Regions from separate parts of the Paenibacillus sp. M2 genome, predicted to be linked through region 1. Evidence: predicted binding sites of a transcription regulator. Region 1 holds the regulator's gene; each other region holds the start of a gene.
What was found. Region 1 encodes LexA, which represses DNA repair genes until DNA is damaged. Its sites were predicted from a motif close to CGAACATATGTTCG; they were not measured.
Positions count from the first base shown of each region.

Region 2: a site for LexA is predicted at 4,352-4,365, ahead of ACETMN_RS10830 (DNA polymerase IV). Genes of this name have one in related genera too.
Region 3: a site for LexA is predicted at 3,271-3,284, ahead of recA (recombinase RecA). Genes of this name have one in related genera too.

Region 1 is NZ_CP169648.1:4,201,195-4,208,252, reverse strand. Features, by position in the region: gene ACETMN_RS19000 (phosphotransferase enzyme family protein) at 333-1,352, shown strand; partial or broken gene ACETMN_RS18995 (peptidase G2 autoproteolytic cleavage domain-containing protein) at 2,135-2,281, shown strand; partial or broken gene ACETMN_RS18990 (helix-turn-helix domain-containing protein) at 2,501-2,641, shown strand; gene ACETMN_RS18985 (aldehyde dehydrogenase) at 2,690-3,991, shown strand; gene lexA (transcriptional repressor LexA) at 4,097-4,723, opposite strand; gene ACETMN_RS18975 (LysM peptidoglycan-binding domain-containing protein) at 5,020-5,397, shown strand; gene ACETMN_RS18970 (DUF896 domain-containing protein) at 5,493-5,702, shown strand; gene ACETMN_RS18965 (hypothetical protein) at 5,828-6,337, shown strand; gene ACETMN_RS18960 (HAD family hydrolase) at 6,366-7,058, shown strand, end outside.
Region 2 is NZ_CP169648.1:2,315,211-2,322,268, forward strand. Features, by position in the region: gene ACETMN_RS10805 (DUF294 nucleotidyltransferase-like domain-containing protein) at 1-233, shown strand, start outside; gene ACETMN_RS10810 (exonuclease domain-containing protein) at 230-967, shown strand; gene ACETMN_RS10815 (M67 family metallopeptidase) at 953-1,444, opposite strand; gene ACETMN_RS10820 (TlpA family protein disulfide reductase) at 1,671-2,222, shown strand; gene cimA (citramalate synthase) at 2,304-3,923, opposite strand; gene ACETMN_RS10830 (DNA polymerase IV) at 4,455-5,756, shown strand; gene ACETMN_RS10835 (ferredoxin) at 5,874-6,116, shown strand; gene ACETMN_RS10840 (L,D-transpeptidase) at 6,334-7,058, shown strand, end outside.
Region 3 is NZ_CP169648.1:2,596,186-2,603,243, reverse strand. Features, by position in the region: gene rny (ribonuclease Y) at 1-793, opposite strand, end outside; gene ACETMN_RS12070 (regulatory protein RecX) at 1,104-1,841, opposite strand; gene recA (recombinase RecA) at 2,137-3,201, opposite strand; gene ACETMN_RS12060 (competence/damage-inducible protein A) at 3,446-4,702, opposite strand; gene pgsA (CDP-diacylglycerol--glycerol-3-phosphate 3-phosphatidyltransferase) at 4,810-5,397, opposite strand; gene ACETMN_RS12050 (YajQ family cyclic di-GMP-binding protein) at 5,717-6,208, opposite strand; gene ACETMN_RS12045 (hypothetical protein) at 6,364-6,528, opposite strand; gene ACETMN_RS12040 (RodZ domain-containing protein) at 6,602-7,058, opposite strand, start outside.

The DNA.
Region 1 (7,058 bases):
TGAGATATGTAAATGTCGACATCATCTTTCCAGAAGAATTTCTAAATGAAATACAAAAGTATATGAACGTTGGATTGGTTTACGTTTCTCGATGGTGACACTATCGAGAAACTTTCAGATCGATTTTGCCTTATCAAACGATACTATTAAAGAGATCGTTTATATAAAATAATAGTTTAACAAAAGTCGCATTGGAAGAAATTCTAATGTGACTTTTTTGTGTATAGTATAGTTTAAATTGTTTACTACATATTTTCAAGCTTTTACTATCGTTATAATAACATATAAGAGAAGTAGTTATGTACTTCATAAAAACTGTAGGGGGATAACAAATGAATGATTTTTTTAGATTTGATACTGATGAAGAACGGCGGGCGTTATTAATCAGAGCAAGGAAAGTCGCTTTATCTGCTATTCAAAAGTATGATTTAGAATGGGATAACATCCAGTTTATTCAACTATCCGATACGATCACGTATAAAATTGAAACCAGTACAGATAACAATTATTTACTTCGCATTCATTCGGACCGATTAAGCAGAGAGGAAATTCGTTCGGAACTCCTACTGTTACAAGCACTGAACAAATCGAAAGACCTAAATGTACCAGAAGGGATGGCAAATTGTGATGGTATTTATGTATTGGACATCGAAACAGAGACAGGATATAGGCGCCCTTATATAACGATGATGCGATGGATAGAGGGTGAAAAAGCAGCAGGTGAATTTACAGATAGTCAAGCATATAATATGGGTGTATTGATGAGCAGGCTCCATGCAGCAGCAAAGGATTTCAATCCACCTTCTGATTTTGTAAGACCTACTTGGGGAGTAGAAAGTTTTAAACGTGAAATGGCTAAGTTGGAATGTTACTATGAGCGTTTTTTATCCGAAGAGGGATGGAAGCTGTATCAAGATGCAGCTGAGAAGGTTGTATCCCAACTTACCACGATGCATCCAAGTGAACATAACTATGGGCTCATTCATGCTGATTTACATACCGGTAATATGGTTTTTGAGGATAATCAACCCTATGCGATTGATTTTGGAAGATGTGGGTACGGATATTATCTCTACGATATGGCAGGCAACATATTGGAGCTTTGGCCAAAGCATCGATGGATGCTTATCCAAGGTTATGAGAGTATTAGGAAGTTGGAAACGGACTATATTCGGGATCTGGAATGTTTTTTTGTCATGTTCATGATCGAGAACTGCTGTCATCACGCCTCTGATCCAAGAGAAACAACCAGTTTAATCGATGAACAAAAGTATGCCCAAGCATACATAAGAGAATATTTAAATGGTAATCCATTTTTATTCGAAGTGATCGAGCCTGTAAATGTGGATTAATACTAACCGATACCGGGCTAAAATAATGATATCTTATGGTGATGATTTACAATAGGTCGCTGTTTAGAGTGTTTGTTCATTTCAAGTTTTAAAAACGTGAGCTATGACTTCGAGTTTATATAAGATCTACTTGTGTACTTAGCGCTGGAACTTTTCTGTTTATTATGAAGATTTCTGCTTATTCATGAAGGTTGTCCGATCCAGTTGTTCTTCAGCTTCTCTAGTTCCCCTTCATTTTGGGGTATATTTTGACGGAGCTGTTTGGGTCGTTTCGTGATTTTTTAAACTGGCATTGAATTGGAATGAAGGCGACTCGACTTGGTGGGTTGTCTTTTTTCTTTTCTAGGGGCTTGATGGTTTGCGCCGGATGTTCAGGACAGCGAGATGCCAAATACGGTTGAGGCATTATGGAAGATCGAGCTTTTATATGGAAAGCATCCGTCCTATACGGAGAGTAGTATGCGGTAAAGTTAACAACGAAGCTGGAGGGGGAGCTTCGAAGTGCTCCTTGGTCATCGATTTGAGGGATAAGTTCGATGAGTTCCTTAGAGATTTTAATGTTCTTGGAAGATGGAGAAGGCAGAGATGCATCAAACCATCGATTATGTGAAGCTTTAAACTTCATATTCTGCAGAATTAGCTTAATGTAATTATTAAGAACCCCTTTTATATCTTTAAAACCTCCTAATCCAATTGGTCACTCGAAGCCACCTCAGATACACTAAATGAAATGAGGAGAGCGTCGATGAAAATATGGAAACGGGGAGGTTACAGTCCCATCACACACGTTGAAAACAGCATTAATCAATCCTCAGTATGATCCTTTACAGACTTACGTTTCTCGGTTGGGGCGTCCAGAATGGGTAGCTGTAGGAATGATGGGAAAACTTCTGATAAGAGATGATGGCACATGTCGAGAGAACGGGTAGTGTATAGAACGTTATATCTTTTTTTGTGTAGACGGATTGTAATATGAAGTGCGACACCTACTGGAAATAAATAAAAAAGGCCTATGGCTGGATTCATGTAGAATGAAGGTTCCTACACCACATTCACACAAGGAGAATCCAGCCATGAGCTACAGACATTTTAGTATAATTGAACGGAGCAAGCTAGAAATCCTACACCAGCAAGGCAAAAGCTGACGAGCAATCGCAAAGGAACTGGACAGACATCCTTCGACCATTTGCCGTGAATTAGAGCGTGCAGCTTCAACTGGATCCTATCAGGCGGAGCATGGATGTTTCATTTGTATGTTGAAAGTTTCATATAGAAGAGGTATACTTTAATTAAATTTTGAACAATTAAATTTTAAATAATTAATTGGAGATGTTATTATGGATCAGGCAAAACAACTAGTGACAGAACAACGTACATTTTTTTATACAGGACAAACTAAAAATATCGAGTATCGGATTAATGCGCTGCAACAGCTTAGAAAGGGAATTGAAAAGTATCAACAACGGATTCAAGATGCACTTCGGGCAGATTTGAACAAATCTGAGGCGGAAGCATACGGTTCCGAGATTCGCATTGTTCTGGGTGAACTGGATTTTGCATTAGAACACCTGCAGGAATGGGCTGCACCAAAACAAGTCCCAACCAATTCGGCTATGCCGGATGGGGTGAGTATCATTTACCCGGAACCATACGGAGTGGCGCTTATTATTGCACCTTGGAATTATCCGTTCCAACTGGCCTTTGGCCCACTGATTGGAGCAATTGCGGCCGGTAACTGTGCAGTTATCAAGCCTTCTGAATTAACACCAGCCGTATCTCGTCTGACGTATGATCTGATTCAGGAGATCTTCCCTCAGGAGTATATTGCGGTTATGGAAGGAGAAGTTGAGGCCAGTACAGCATTGTTGAAAGAGAAGTTTGATTATATTTTCTTCACAGGCAGCACAGGTGTTGGTCGCATTGTGATGAAGGCAGCTGCGGAGCACTTGACTCCTGTAACTCTTGAGTTGGGTGGTAAGAGTCCGGCTATTGTGTATAGTGATGCAGATCTGAAGCTGGTGGCCCAGCGAATTGTTCGTGGTAAGTTCCTGAATGCAGGCCAAACTTGCGTTGCTCCGGATTATTTGCTTGTGCATGAACAAGTTCATGATGAATTGATCAATCTGATTGGCGCAGAGATCAAAGATAAATTTGGGGATGATGTGTTACAAAACGCTGATTTCCCGCATATTGTCATCGAACGTAACTTTAATCGGCTGTCGAAATTCCTCACAGATGGCAAAACGCTAATTGGTGGGCGTTCTGTACGTGAGCAGTTGCTCATTGAGCCGACTGTACTTGGAGATGTGAAATGGGAATCAGCTGTGATGCAAGAAGAGATCTTCGGTCCGATTCTTCCTGTGTTTACGTACAGTGACCTGAATCCTATGCTGGATGAGATTGTTCGCCGGCCAAAACCATTGGCGCTATATCTCTTCACACAGGATGAGCAACTGCAGGATCAGGTTCTGAATCAAGTATCCTTCGGTGGGGGATGTATTAATGACACACTTTCTCATATGACTTCACACTATCTCCCGTTTGGTGGTGTCGGAGAGAGCGGTATGGGCTCATATCACGGACAACAGAGCTTTGATGTGTTCTCGCATCACAAGAGTGTTCTGAAACGCAGTGAATAATTAGCCGCATAAATAACATAAACATGAAAAAAAGAGGTTGTCCTGTTCATCAGGGCAACCTCTTTCGTATTTCATTACATCTAGTTTTGTTACTCAAGTTAAATATTAATGAATATCTCGGAAAAGGCCAATGACTTTACCCAGAATACTAACATGTTTCAAACGTAAAGGTTCGAAGGTCGCATTCTCCGGTTGAAGGCGAATATGATCTTTCTCTTTATAGAACGTTTTCACTGTAGCTTCATCGTCTTCAGTCATTGCAACGACGATATCGCCGTTATCAGCAGTCTGTTGTTGACGGACAATTACATAATCTCCGTTAACGATTCCTGCTTCCACCATACTATCCCCGACTACTGAAAGCATAAACACTTTCTGTTCACCTACATAATGTGTAGGAAGAGGGAAGTAGTCTTCAATGTTCTCGGTTGCAGTAATTGGAACCCCGGCTGTAACCTTACCAACGACAGGAATACGTGCAACGCTATGAGCAAATTGATGAGAATGCTCAGATTCTTCCTGGCTCAGAAGCTCAATGGCTCTTGGTTTGGTAGGGTCGCGTCGGATCAAACCTTTTTTCTCCAAACGATCCAAATGTCCATGTACTGTTGAGCTGGAAGCCAGTCCAACCGCTTCACCAATTTCCCGTACGGAAGGAGGATACCCCTTCAACCGGACTTCATTTCGTATAAACTCCAGAATAGCCTGCTGCCTGCTGGATATCTTCGACATACCGTATCAACCCCATTTTAGTAACGTTTGGGAAAATTATAACATAGAACCTCCGTTCGTACAAACATAAGTTCTAAATAAAATGGTATATAATCAGTGTGTTTTAACTTATAGAACCGAATTTGTCCAAAAGTCAGAGCGTAATACTGCAAATGCTTTGCAGAAGGGTTTGAATTAAGATATTTCTCCTTCAAAAAAGAAGCGAACAATTGTTCTAAAAATCTATTGAACAAAACAAGTGTTCGTGTTATATTGATTCCAACAGATAGGAACAAACGTTTGGGGGCGGGTATTTAATGAGATATTCTACTTATCAAAGCATTTATGAACCAATGAATTCGGAACTGGTTAAGTCTAACATAGGGAACTACAAGAAGGTTTTAGCGCGTTTCAAGATTTCTTCATGGATGTTAAAGGTAGCCATTACTTCTTTGATTATATTTATTGGATGCAGCACTGTTTTAACTGTATTTGCTGGCAATGAGAATGATGTTCTGCCTGGAGGAAAGATAGCTGTTTCACAAGGGGAAACATTATGGAGTATTTCTTTGGAACATAAACCGACGAATATGGATACGCGTATTTATATAGAAGCAATTAAGAAAGTGAATCAACTTCATACAACTTCCATCCAAGTGGGACAAGTACTAGCTCTACCGCAATTTGCAGAATAAAATGCACGTCAATGAGTGTTAGCGCGTGTCAGCTTGACAAGCAGCCTTTATAATGGCAAAGTTAATATGACTTTGTATTTTTGGAGGGGACAAGCTTGGATATAGATAGTCTGGTAGCACGCATTAACGAATTGGCTCGTAAGCAAAAGTCCACGGGATTGTCAGAGGAAGAACTTGCTGAACGTGCCGAGCTAAGAGAGATTTATTTGAGCAATATTCGCAGCAATTTCAGACAACAACTGGATACCATTGAGATTGTTGATGATGAGAATGACAAAGGCCACCAAGGCAAACTCAAACACTAACGAAACCTAATGATATCATTATGATATTTAGGTTTCTTCCTGTTATTTTGAGTGTGCAATTTATAGGGGGAAATGTTGGTTTGCAATTATGTAAGCCGATACAAAGACACATAAGGGGGATTCACATGTCGCGTTCGTTCGAGAGAACGGTTAAGAAAAATTCCAAGCAGTTAAATCAGCAGCGCAAAAAAAGTGGTCAACCAATCACTGGTACACCAGGTGAAGAAGTCTTTAAGGGACGCAGCTTGTTGTTCCCAATATTTTTGATCGGTCTCGCCTTTTTGTATCTGTTTATGAGCACATTCCTTGTGCAAGCTCCAATGACAACTTGGGACTGGGTGACCATGCTGCTTTACGTATTTTTGGCAGTCATCTTCATGCTTCGCCGTCCATACATCAAGATTAGCAGTAATCGGATTATAACGACGAAGGGTAATCGTGAACGTTCAATCGGGGTTGAAGATATCGTCAAATTCAGAATTGAACCGGGTACAGTTGTTATCGAACATAACAGTCGCGGGAAAAGATGGGTGTTCACCAAGTTATTGAACCGTTACGATACAGATGCGATTGCAGAACGTTTGCTGAAATTTGCAAAAGCACACCAGATCACCGTGGAAACCGTCAAAAAGTAATTATTGCATAAAGGGGTAGATGATCGGAATGGCGTTAAAAGCGATTTTGTTCGACCTGGATGATACTTTATTATGGGATGAGCGTAGTGTTCGAGAAGCTTTTCATGAGACTTGTCTAATTGCAGCACAAGAGACTGGGGTCAAACCGGAGGAACTTGAAGAAGCTGTTCGTAACGAGGCACGTGCACTGTATGAATCTTATGAGACCTTTCCTTTTACCAAAATGATTGGAATCAATCCGTTTGAAGGCCTTTGGGCCAACTTTACAGGTGGGGATCAAGCTGAGTTCCGTCAGTTGGAACAACTTGCTCCAGTTTACCGTAAAGAATCCTGGCGTCGTGGCTTGTTGAAGTTGGGTATAGATCGGGAAGATCTTGCTGAACAACTGGCCGCACAGTTTGGAGTAGAACGTAGATCCAGACCTCATGTGTACGAAGAAACGATGGATACTTTGCGTCAATTACAAGGGAAATACAAACTGTTGCTGTTAACGAACGGTTGTCCTGCTTTGCAACAAGAGAAGTTGGATGGTGTACCTGAATTGACTCCTTTCTTTGATGAGATTATTATCTCGGGTAACTTTGGAAAAGGAAAACCAGATCCGTCCATATTTGAGCATGCTTTGAGTAAACTGGGTGTTAAACCCGAAGAGAGCATGATGGTTGGGGACAAGTTGACGACGGATATTCGTGGTGCTCTATCAGCAGGCATCCAAGCCGTA
Region 2 (7,058 bases), 1.9 Mb from region 1:
CATTTACATTACTGGATGCATGTCAGCGGGCCTTCTTGGCTGCTTTGAAATTTCGCCGAAGTACACCGGTTGTCATACAAGGGGATTTGCAACATAGCAGTGGGTTCCTGGATGAGAAACAGATGAAACAAAAGCAAATTCATTATGAGCTCAGGGATACGCTCGGGTTGGTACGACGAGTGCATCGTGCTTTGCAAAGACAGTTGCGTTTTGCAGAAAGGAGACGTCCATGAGAGAGCCGGCAAGGGGCAATACAGGATTCTGGAATTCGCTGCGTCAGGGAGGGGTTCCTTCCGCCATCGCTTCCATTATGGGAGCCCCTACGGCGCAACACATGGCGTTTATCCGTTCGATGATGAGAGATCAGCGCAGACCTGAGGTTCTGCATACACCTCTAAATGAGCTGGACGCAGTTGTATTTGATCTGGAAACGACGGGATTTTCGCCCCAGCATGGGGATGAGATTATCTCATTTGGTGCGGTTCGTATACATGGTGGTGTGGTACTGGAAGGGGAGCAGTTCTATACGGTGGTGCAGTCCAAGACTGCGGTTCCGGAACATATTACTGAACTTACAGGTATTACGCAGGAGATGACGCTGGACGCACCGACTTTGCTGGAAGGGCTGCATGATTTCATGTCTTTTGTAGGTGGAAATGTTCTGATTGCACACGCAAGTGCGCATGACCGAGCTTTTCTGAATGCCGCTCTGTGGCGGACTTCAAAGGTAAGGTTGACACATCGTTTAATCGATACGATGATGTTGGCCCGCTGGCTTGAACCAAGCAGGCCGGGGTATGGTCTGGATGAATTGCTGGAATCCAGAGGGATTCCGATCTATGGGCGGCACCATGCACTGGAAGATTCAAAAATGACTGCACAGTTATGGTCCTGCTACTTGGAGGACATGACTCGTAAAAATGTGGAGACCTTGGGTGATTTGTATACCCAGCTAAGTCACGCATAACGGAACGGGAAACAGATTGTATGAAGGCACAAAACGTTGTGCCTGATCCTGCGATTCCTTCGAGGATTCAATCAGATAACCGTTCAGATGCATATGAGATCGCAACCCGCTTGTTAGGTCGGGTGAGCCGATGAGGTACATCTGAAGTAAACCGGCGAAGGCCGGAAGAGCTTGCATGTCCTCTACGGATGGAACAGGCCTTGTCTGCGGATGAGAATGGAAGATACCAATGAGCTTGGGCTCGGAGAATACGCACCGAATCCATTCGGCATCGTCCAGAGTAAAATGGCGCAGCGGGTCAGGTGCTACGTTACGAATGGGCTGAAACCGACTGATTCGTATACCGCCCGCTGCGGTTTCACCCAGCATAACCCCGCAGGCTTCTTGCGGCAGCGAAAGGAACATGTGCTTTGACATCTCTTGTTCTACGGAAGAAGGGATGTAGATGGCGTTTTGCTGCCCGTGAAGTGCTGCCATTTGTATTCACCCCTCTCTCTTTGGCTCCTGCTATGGCAGGAGTCCTTTTTCATTTTATTTTCTGTAATGCGGATTGTAAAATTTTAAAGGAAAAGGGTACAATAATAAAGAGAACATTTGGGAATCATGTTCTGGTGAACTGTAATAGAGCGTGATAAACACTTAGCATGTGCAGAAATTACGGTTTTAGTTTCAACAGGCTAATTATATAAAAGGGTGGCGGGTTATGAAACGAAACATATACATACTCCTTGGTGTTGTCTTGCTGGTTGGTATTGCACTGGCCCAGAATGCGGGTGACGGCATTACAGCCGTCTTTAAGCAGGAAGAACCCATGCCTACAGAGACGGGACCTCGTGCGGGTCTTCTGGCGCCCGCTTTTTCTCTGACAGCAATGGATGGGAAGACGTACAGTGTGGGTGGTGCCAAAAATAAGGCCACGTTTGTCAGTTTCTGGGCATCCTGGTGTGAGCCGTGTAAACAGGAAGCTCCTGAGCTGAACAAAATGGCTGCAAAATACAAGGATAAACTTGACCTCTACGGTGTTAATGTAACATCATACGATAAACTCAAGGATGCCAAATCTTTTGTGGATGAATACCAACTGACATTCCCTATTCCTTTGGATGAAAAGGGGACTGTGTATGCTCAATACAATGGGGTGGCTTTTCCGACGAATGTTCTGATTGACTCCAGAGGCGTTATACAGGAGATTGTTCTGGGCATATTGCCCGAGAAAGAGTTGGAACGTAAGATTAAAGAGTTAATTGCGAATTAATTTTCTGCAAAGAAAGAAGCCTTTGCATCCATGAATCATGGGTACAGAGGCTTCTTTTTATTTTCCGGGAAATATGGGGTATTAGTGGTTGCTTATCCCATGAGCAGGAATAGGGAGTGTGCCCGGTTCATCCTGCAATTTTTCTTGAAGCAATGCATAGCGGAAACTGTGTACGAGAGCTTCCCAACTTGCTTCAATTACGTTCTCGGATACACCAACAGTGTTCCATGTGTTCTCCGTATTTTTGGATTCGATCAATACACGAACTTTAGCGGCGGTGGCATCTTTCTCATCCAGTACACGCACTTTGTAGTCCGACAGATGCATGTTGGCAAGTGAAGGGAAGTATTGTACCAATGCTTTCCGAAGCGCATTATCGAGTGCGTTCACCGGACCGTTACCTTCAGCAGCGGTATAAACACTTGTTCCAGCTACATTAAGTTTGACAAAAGCTTCAGAAACAACGGATTTGCCCGCCGTTTTCTCCACAAGCATTTTGAATGATTCAAAAGTGAACAATTCTTTCATGTCACCGTTCGCTTCACGAATTAACAATTCAAGCGAAGCATCTGCACCTTCGAACTGATAACCCTGATGCTCCAGGTCTTTGATCTTCTCAATAATCTGACGTGAATTGGCACTGCTTGGATCGAACTCAAGCCCCAGTTCCTGCGCTTTGGATACAATATTACTCTGTCCGGCAAGTTCCGAGACCAGCACACGTTGTTTGTTACCAACCAGTTCAGGCACGATGTGTTCATAGGTACGTGAATCACGCAGGATGGCAGAGACATGAATTCCACCTTTGTGAGCAAAAGCAGCATTGCCGACATAAGGCTGATTAATCGGCATATTCACATTGGCAATCTCGCTAACATAACGAGCCACGTTTGTAAGTTGTCTCATGGAATCCTCAGTAACACATTCATAGCCAAGCTTCAGTTGCAGGTTCGGGATAATGGATGCGAGATTGGCGTTACCGCAACGCTCTCCATAACCGTTCATCGTTCCTTGCACCTGACGGGCTCCGGCTTGTACAGCGCTGAGTGTGTTGGCCACAGCCAGTTCACAATCATTATGTGTATGGATGCCGAGATGGGCATGAGGCAGGCTTCTATGCAATGTGGATACGATCTCGTGTACCTCGTTAGGCATCGTCCCGCCGTTGGTATCACACATAACGAGCCAGTCCGCTCCAGCTTCGTGGGCCTTGGTCAAGACCGCTTGAGCATACTCCGGGTTATGTTTGAATCCGTCAAAGAAGTGTTCTGCATCAAAGATCACTTCCATTCCATTCTGTTTCAGATAGGCGATGGAATCATAGATCATGGACAAGTTTTCTTCCAATGTAGTCTGCAAAGCGGTATGCACATGGAAGTCCCATGATTTACCGACCAGGGTTGCAGCCTGAGCACCAGATTCGATCATGCGCTTCAGGTTGGCGTCTTCACTAGCAACGCTGCCTTTACGGCGGGTACTGCCAAAAGCAACAACCTTTGCGTTCAGGTTTAATTCCTTGACTCTTTTGAAAAACTCAATGTCCTTGGTATTGCTGCCGGGAATTCCGCCTTCAATATAATGGACACCCAGGTCATCAAGCTTCTTGGCAATTTTGAGTTTGTCGTCTGCCGATAAGCTGACACCCTCCCCTTGTGTGCCGTCACGTAAAGTCGTATCGAAGATGGAAATGGCCTTTGACATGAAGATCCTCCTTTGAGATAAAGCGCTCTTTTAAAAGTATGGATTGTAAGTTGGGAAAAGCTGTTAAGTACGTTAGTGGACGAATCCTTCGATTCGGCAACGCTACACTGTGTTAAACTGGGTGCGCTGATTTGTCCTAAAGTCGTCAATTTGTATAATTAATTATTATATCACCATTATAGCCAAATGCTACATCGAAATCGCAGTATCATGTAACATTTAACGAATTTTAGAGAAAAAAGAAGGATGTTAATCATAATCCGGATGTATGTTATAATCTATTATTGAGTTTTAATTGGAATATATGGAAGAAAAGGAGGGTTAATTTTGAGTTTTGTATGGGAAAATACGGTTATTGCCCTGGTCACTTTGATATTTTTTGTGAGTGTAGGCTGGTTGATTATTCGGTCTCTGATCAGATCTCGCAGAAAATAAATGTTCGTGACTGAATTAACATAACGGGTTTGATATACTATAGAAGAAAGAAATTCGTTTCATTAATTAGTGTGCAAGAAAGGGCGGGGGTTCATGATGTCTTCAGACGGCAATCCTCCAGCGAATGTGGATCAATACTACCCTACAGCCGGACGGGTGATTCTGCATGTCGATATGAATGCTTTCTACTGCTCTGTACATGAAGCCGAGGAACCAGATTTATATAGAGGAAAAGCAACGGCCGTTGCGGGCAGCAGTGAACTGCGAAAGGGTGTAATTGTAACCTGCTCATATGCCGCTCGTAATCGAGGCATCTCAACAGGAATGGTTGTCCACCAAGCCTTGAAAAAGTGCCCTGATCTCATTGTGATTCGTCCTGATTTTCATTTATATCGTCAATATTCAAGAGCTTTCATGCAGATTGCGTATAGTTATACCCCTCAACTTGAGGCAACGTCCATTGATGAATGTTATCTTGATATTACAGGGTCAAGGCAATTCGGGAATCCAATGGAGATTGCGGAGAGCATTCAGCGTAGAATCAAGGATGAATTGGGGCTGCCATGTTCCATTGGCATTGCCCCCAATAAATTATTGGCAAAAATGGCTTCGGATCTGAAAAAACCGAACGGTATCTCCATTCTACGTATGAGGGACGTACCCCGGATTCTTTGGCACAGGCCATGTAACGAGATGTTTGGCATTGGCAAAAAAACGGCTGAAAAGCTGAAAAAACTGGGCATTGAAACGATTGGTCAATTGGCCAAGTCGGATGAGAACATGTTGACCGAACTATTCGGAGTTAATGGAGCATGGCTCAAAAATTCTGCGAATGGCATTAACCATTCCGCAGTTCACGCGGAACGGGAAGCCAATAAATCCATTGGACATACAACCACTTTACCGGCGGATGTATCGGATATGAATGAGATTCATCGTGTGTTCCTCAATATAAGTGACCAGGTAGCCAGAAGATTGCGCAAGCACGAAATGTTCAGCCAGGGCATTCAGATTACGATCCGCACACCGGATATGAAGACAATCACCCGATCACGTTTAATGGAAGTTCCTACGGAGGATGCAACGGTCATTTACCGTGAGGCCTGTAAACTATTTGAGAAGCATTGGGGTAGTGGCAAGCCTGTACGCATGCTGGGTGTGACACTTCAGAACCTGATTCCAAGAGAAGAATCCGCTGTGCAGATGGACTTGTTTGAATATGAGCAGAAGCCCAAGAAGGACAATCTGATTCGGATTATGGATCAGTTACGTGATAAATTTGGTGAGAATGCTGTTGTGACCGCCGGCATGCTTGGAGACGATCCTTCCGTGCTGCTTCGGAATCATAAAGTGCGCGGTACTTCCCTGCAAAAAGATAACTTGCAAAGTCTTGATTAAATAAGGGATAATAGAGACTTGTGGTTGCAAAATGATTTGTAATTATCCTTACTTTGGTTTAATATGTTTCTAGATAAAAACACTGTACGTTTTGAATTTTAGGAGGAGAGAATGTAAATGAGTAAATATACTTGGGTTGAAAAAGACACATGCATCGCATGTGGCGCTTGTGGAGCAACGGCTCCAGACATCTACGATTATGATGATGAAGGTTTGGCTGAAGTTATCTTTGACGGCGATGCTAACCATGGTGTCAAAGCTATTCCAGACGACTTGTTTGACGATATGCAGGATGCATGCGATGGCTGCCCTACAGATTCAATCAAAGTAGCGGATGAGCCTTTCAATAAAGAAGGCTAAGGTTTTCTCACTAAACATACGGCACTTTCTTTTGTCTTAACGACAAGGGAAGGTGCTTTTTTTGCATTCATTTAAATGTGATTATCCGACTATGGATCAAGGACGAACATTGTCGAACCCCCTTTTTTCCACCGGGTACTCAAGTCCTATGGATTCAACGCCTGGTTATGCCGATATATAATGATATACGGAAAAAGGCGAAATAGTGGAGGATCGGATGCAAAATACTCATCTAAGAACATATGTTAAGAAACATCCCGACAATAAAATGGCTTGGTACTTGCTCGGAAAGGAGTATTTGGGCGAAGGACAGGAGGCCAAAGCCAACTATTGCTTTCAGCAAGCGGGCGAGGTTTATGAGGCATTTGAACGCAGTAAAGCTCCTGCGGACATCTGGGTAGACTATCAGGAGAAACTAGTGGAGATGTCTGAGCAAAAAGAGAAAAAACAACGTAGACGCAAAATGTGGCTTACGTTGTTCATGCTGCTTGTGCTGGCAGGTCTGCCACCTGCGGACGCTCCGGGTTTCAGTCGTGAAGCGACCGACGCACTGTCAGCAGCACTGGAATCCACAGATGACATCGCAGCGCCTGTAGAAGCGAATAAACAGGTTGGAACTGCATCCATTGCGCCAAGCAATGTGTTCACTGCTGCGGCATTTGGTGGAGGTAATCATGGTGAGGCTGCGCTCGCAGCTGCCTGGTCTGGGTCTGGTCCAAAAGTAGAGACCTCTGCTGTACTGGGTATGCAAACCTCGGATGACTGGTCTTTATGGAAGCGAAATATGCCTGTGAAATACATAGTACAAACCAATACAAGCGGGAAATTAACTGCACAGAGTTATGATGCCAAGCAATGTAACTGTGAACCTCCTGAAATTACACCGAAAATCAAAAAGATGTCCTTGGCGTGGACCGCCAAGCAGGAAGCAGCTGCATCATT
Region 3 (7,058 bases), 1.6 Mb from region 1:
TCTCCAGGGCAGTACGGGCGATCTCACGGCGAATCGGGTCAAAGCCCGACAGAATAACAGCTTCTGGCGTATCATCGATAATGAGGTCAATCCCTGTAAGGGTTTCAAGCGCACGGATGTTACGTCCTTCACGACCGATAATCCGGCCTTTCATTTCTTCATTTGGCAGGGTAACAACAGATACCGTTGTTTCCGCTACGTGGTCAGCCGCACAGCGTTGGATGGCGAGTGTAATAATCTCGCGGGACTTTTTGTCCGCTTCTTCCTTCGCTTGTTGTTCAATGTCCTTGATCATTTGAGCCGTCTCATGACGAACTTCCTGTTCTACGTTGGACAGTATGATACTGCGTGCGTCTTCCATGGTGAGGTTGGATATACGTTCCAACTCTGTCACCTGGTTTTTGTAAATCATTTCGATCTGCTGCTGAGTCTCATCAATTCGTTTCTCTTTGTTAGCCACTTGCTCTTCTTTACGTTCGAGTGATTCCAATTTTTTATCCAGCGACTCTTCTTTTTGCAACAATCGTCTTTCTTGTCGTTGAATTTCATTCCGACGTTCACGAGTGTCTTTTTCAGCTTCAGCACGAATGCGATGGATTTCATCCTTCGCTTCCAGCACCGTTTCTTTCTTCAGTGCCTCTGCCTCTTTCTTCGCGTTCTCCACGATTTGTACGGCAGCTTGTTCCGCACTAGAGATTTTAGCCTCTGCAAGAGATTTGCGAATAAAATACCCTACTCCGAACCCAATGATTAGCGCGGCCACAACGAGAGCGATCGTGATTGCAGGATTCATACTGTTCACCTCCTCGTTGGTTCCTCCAAGGCATTCCTTGGGTCAATTTGCAGTTTTCAAACCTTACATATGTTTGGGAATAACGAATACTCACGGCGATCCCCCGCCGATTTTCATTTCACATGTACATGTTTCCACGTACTATTCACTGTTTCCAGCGAACCCATAATTAAGAATGGTATAAATCTTAAGAAACCGAAACCGCTTTTTTGGAAGGAAAAAGGGTTGTCCATTTCTTACAGACTCATGTCCATTTTAGTATTTGACGAAAGAAATTGTCAAGAGAATGCAGTATAGAGACTCTAGGCTGCTAATCCCATAACAACGCTTCGTCATCTTCAGAGTCCCCAGCCTCATCTTCTTCAATTAAACAATTCACGACCCGGCGCACCATATCCATTGAAAAACCACGTCTCATTAGGAAGGGAAGCGTTTTATTTTTCTTCTCTTTGACGTCCCCTTTGACCTGATTCCATTTTTTGCGTCCTGCACTCAAGGCAGTCTCAAATTCCGCATCTGTACTGATCCCTTCTAGTGCCTCAACAATGAGATCATTGGCAATGCCCTTTTGACGTAGCTCTTGCCTTATCCACAGTTTTCCCTTCCGCTTGCCCTCCATACGCTGTCTTGTCCATTCCTTCGCAAATAGATCGTCATCCACCAGGTTCTCCCGCTCAAGCCGATCCAGCGCCTCTTCAATCAAAGGTGCAGCAAACTCCTTCTGACGAAGTTTCTGACTTAATTCATGGCGTGTGCGCGGTTTATGCTCCAAAAAGCGCAGAGACTGTGCATACGTCCGCTGTCGCTCGTCAGCTACAATGATTTCCTCCAGATCCTTCTTCATAAACGTATTACCTTGAGTCATCCTGTATTTAATCATCACATCTTCAAGGACCGTAATAGAGTGGATACCAAAAGTGATTCGATAACGAGCTTGCCTGCTCTTCGTTCGTTCTACACGTGTAATAATAAGTTCTTCGTTGTCCGGAAATTGGGATAGGCCATCCTGTTCTGCTTCTTCATACAAATCCTCGTCATGTTGATCCATTCAGGTCTCCCCTTTCATAACATTTTCATTCTGACTACGCCAAGCACATCTTCACATAAGACAAAGAACACTAGTAATACAAAAGGCCGGGAAGTCAGCCCGGCCTTTATCTCCACAGTTATCTCTGACAGTTAGCGTGCCAACAGCCCCTGTCCATTGGGACAGGGGCTGCTGGACACCGAGAGCACTCCCACCATAATTCCTTATCCAAATCAAGCCAAGCTCAATCAGGCAAGTTTACGGAGTCCAGAGGGGAAACCCTCAGGGTCCTCCCTACATGGGAGGTTTTGAGAGATTACTCGTTGATTTCAAACAATTCTTGTTCTTCTGCTGCTTCTTTTTGTTGCTCTTCAGTAGTTGGCGCAGGAACTGCAGTAACCAAGTTACTGGCTACACGAATTTTTTGTTCAATGATGTCAGCAATATCTTTATGCTCTTTCATGAACTGCTTTGCGTTCTCACGACCTTGTCCTAAACGCTCGCCTTCGTAGGAGTACCATGCACCACTTTTATTAACGATGTCCAGCTCTGTACCAATGTCAATGATACTGCCTTCTCTCGAAATACCCTCGCCATACATGATATCCACTTCCGCTTGTTTAAACGGAGGTGCCACTTTGTTTTTCACAACTTTAATACGAGTACGGTTACCAATCATGTCATTGCCTGATTTGATACTCTCAATACGACGCACATCCAGACGTACTGTGGAATAAAACTTCAGAGCACGACCACCAGGTGTTGTTTCTGGGTTACCAAACATAACGCCGACTTTCTCACGAAGCTGGTTAATGAAGATTGCGATTGTTTTGGATTTGCTGATTGCACCAGACAGTTTACGCAGCGCCTGAGACATCAAACGCGCTTGCAAACCAACGTGTGAATCGCCCATTTCGCCTTCAATCTCTGCTTTTGGAACCAATGCGGCTACAGAGTCAATAACAACGATATCTACTGCACCACTGCGTACAAGAGCTTCTGCAATTTCCAGCCCTTGCTCACCCGTATCTGGCTGAGACAGAAGCAATTCATCAATATTAACACCAAGTTTGCTTGCGTATTGTGGGTCAAGAGCATGCTCGGCATCGATAAATGCAGCTTGTCCACCCGCTCGTTGTACTTCAGCGATAGCATGCAATGCTACGGTTGTTTTACCCGAAGACTCAGGTCCATATATTTCTACAATACGGCCTTTAGGCAAGCCGCCTGTTCCTAATGCAATATCCAAAGCCAAGGAACCACTGGGAATAATTTCCACATTCATATGAGTGGACTCACCCAGTTTCATGATGGATCCTTTACCGAATTGCTTCTCTATTTGACGGAGCGCCATATCAAGCGCGGCACGACGGTCTGACAATAAGCTCACACCCTTTACTGTTTATAAGATAATGATACCTTGTTTTAACACGTTTGCCAAGCTTTTTTTCGAACATACATTCGTTTTTTTTTGTGAAGGCCGAGGCGCCTCTTCCTCAAGGAAACTTTCCATTAAACAGAAAAAAGAACCGTAAACAAGGCTGTAAAGCCTAATTCTACGGTTCTTCCGTCTTCCTTAATTATACTTGCTTGGAACTGTAAATGCAATCGAAGCTATTAACTAATCAATCCATCGCCACAAGTTTTTGCCATAAGCGATAGAGAATCGCTTTGGCTGAACGAATGCGAACTGTCTCACGATTCCCATTAATACGCAGCTCATGAATCTCCGTCTCTTTTCCACGTTCAGCAAGAGCGATGAAGACAAGTCCGGGTGGTTTACGTTCCGAATATCCCGGTCCAGCTACACCGGTAACAGCCAAGCCAAAATCAGCATCGCCAATCATGCGGATCTGCTCAGCAAGCACTTTTGCAACCTCTGGACTTACCGCTCCAGGTGCATCTTCACCTTCCAGATAATCATGAGGCACATTCAGCAGCTTTTCTTTAATTTCATTGGAGTAACAAACAATTCCACCTTTGAGCATTGACGCACTTCCGGGTACAGAGGTCAGACTTTGCATGACAAGCCCCCCTGTACAGCTCTCAGCAGCGCTGAGCGTCAGCCCCATGTCAGACATCATGGTTACAATCGTGTACTCTATAGGCACATCCTCGTTCGCGTAGAGATGTTCTGTCAAACGCTCGCGAATCTGAACTTCCATCGCATCCAGCTTCAGCTTCGCCTCTCCCTCACTCGCAGCCTTCGTGGAGACACGTACCGTAACTTCACCTTCGCTCGCGTAAGGAGCAATCGTAGGGTCTGTCTGCGCGTCAATCAGATCCAATAGTCGATCTTCCAGAGCAGATTCACCAATACCTGCGAATTTGAGCATTCGGGAATAGATCGGCATCTCTTCTGTGAGTACATGCTGGAACAGCCAAGGTTTGACTTCCTGTTCAAACATTGGAATCAACTCTTTAGGTGGTCCAGGCATCACAACATAATATTTGTCATTGTCAGAAATCGCATTTCCTGCCGCAAGGCCCGTTTCATTGGCCAGAGGTGTTCCTCCATCAATAACGATCGCCTGACGTCGGTTATTCTCTGTCATGTCCACATTACGATCTCTGAAAAAGCTCTCAATTTTGTCCATCGCCATTCGATCTGTATGCAGTTTCCGGTTAAGAACAGCTGCGAGCGCATCCTTGGTCAGATCATCTTGGGTAGGTCCGATGCCACCGGAAAATAAAATAACGTCTGCACGACCCTGCGCAATGCGAATAGCTTCACTAAGTCGATTCAGGTTATCCCCAACCACCGTTTGGAAATATACATCGATCCCCATCGCAGCCAATTCACGGGATAGGTATCTGGCATTGGTATTGACGATTTGTCCAAGCAGTAGCTCTGTGCCAACTGCAATGATTTCTGCCTTCATTGAGCATCCTCCTGTACACGTGGTGAGTGATCAAAGGGCAATAGGATAATTTCCTATTGCCCCTGACCCAATGCTTCCTTCATGATTACCCATTTAAGAACAAACCATTATGCTTTTGTTAAATGAAGCAAATTTTTGTTTTTGATAAAGTAATCGATACCCGACCAGATAGTAATAAGCGCTGCTGCCCATACCGCGATAATATCGACGTGAATACCCGTGTATGAAAACGGGAAATTGTTCAACAGCAACAGCACAATCGCCACAATCTGCACTACAGTCTTCAGCTTGCCCCAAGCACTTGCGGCAACAACCGAACCATCCAGCAATGCAATTTGACGCAAGCCGGTAACTGCAAATTCACGACTAATAATCACAACTGCAATCCAGGAATCCAGCTTGCCCATCTCCACAAGCGAGATCAAAACTGCAGTAACCAGCAACTTGTCTGCGAGTGGATCGAGCAGTTTCCCCAGATTGGTAACCATGTTATTTTTCCGCGCAAGGTATCCGTCAATTCCATCTGTGCTTGCGGCGATGATAAAAATAACAGCAGCAATCAGTTGATTATACGGAAGCGACAAGCTTCCAAGCTGCAACGGCTCTGGATAAAATGGAAAATCCACGAGCAGGAACACCATCAAAAAAGGGATTAAGCAAATTCGTGCAAGCGTAATCCGGTTGGGTAAATTCACAAGACGCCCTCCCTCATATCCTCCATTACTCCAAACAATCATCATAATCCCGTTATCATCATCCGGAACATGAAATGTACAGTTTCAATGTCAATCCAGATTAACATGATCCCACTATGTAGAAACGCAAAAAATAAAGTCAACCGCTCAAAAGCAACACGCTTTAAACGTTCCGGTGACTTCCAGAAGATGTACTGCTTTTCACAAAGTCAGCAAACGATGAGGACTGGACTTGATGCTTGACTGCCAGCAATGCACACTTAGTATAATATACGCCCAATACCGTGTCAAAAAACACTTTTGCTACAGAAAGGCCATATTACTTGAAATTTGTATATTGCAAATCCAAAGGTAGGTTAGCACCATTTAGCAACTGCATGACAGCTTGCAAATCATTTTTACTCTTACCAGTTACCCGAAGTTGATCTCCCTGAATCTGACTCTTCACCTTCATCTTGGAATCCCGAATCAGAATATTGATTTTCTTGGCGATGTCCTGATCAATCCCCTGTTTAAAATTCAAACGCTGGCGGACTGTACCAGAAGACGCTGGCTCTACCTTTGCGTAATCAATGTTTTTCAATGGTAGACCACGCTTCGCCATTTTGGACTGCAGCACGTCAATGACAGCCTTGAGTTTGGTCTCATCATCAGATACGATCGTTAACGCATCCTTATCCAGTTTCAGGCTGCTCTTGCTGCCCTTGAAGTCATAACGAGCGCCAATTTCTTTCTCGGTTTGTGTAACGGCATTTGTCAGTTCTTGCAAGTCCATTTTGGACACGATATCAAATGAATTTTCTGAGCTCAAACCAGTCACCCTTTCAGTTAATCGTATGTACTGTAACATTATAGAGGATACCCTAAGCAAAAGTCTAATTTCTAGCTATTTTACACAAAGAAAAAAGCATTTTTGGCCTCCACTTCAAGTGGCTGCCAAAAATGCTTGCTGGTCCAGCTTCCAACCTAATAGCGGCTGCGGTTGGGCTGTCTGAACATATCGAGCACACCCAAAAGTACATGTGCAAGTCCAAAACCCAATATTCCGTAACCCCAGGCACTTGGAGTCAGGTAATAACCCAGGAGGCTGACAATGATCCCTAAACCTGTTACGATCCAGCTGACTGTCACAGCCATCCACCTCACTTCACCAAAAGTTAACTGCAAGTTAAGACACGATTATTGTCTCCTGCAGTTGACCCGGTTATTCGCTACCCGTGGTACCCCCTGTACCGTCCGTTGATCCATTTTCAACACCTGTGGAAGAAGTAGTGTTACTACTGTCTTCACCAAGCTTCAGACGGATCCGATTGGTCGCCTTGCCATCCGTTACAACTTGCCCGCCAACCTCAATCGTGGTCGCTGCAGCGTAACCGGACTTAATATACATGCCTGTACTATCCAACTCAAAGGTATAGCTGTCACCTTCGGCTGTGTTACCATACTCCAACTTCTCTCCACTGGAGTTTTCGCCTTTGTACACTTCCAGCCAGCTATGACCTGTTGCTTTGATCGTAACCGTTACAGGTTGCCCTGCACTACCGTTAACTTTAAAGTTCGTAATATTTCCTGATTTCCCATCTTCTGCAACAGTCACATTAGACGGTGAATTGTCTGTCGGTTCTTCCTGATTTTCTCCCGTTTGTCCGTCGGTTTGACCA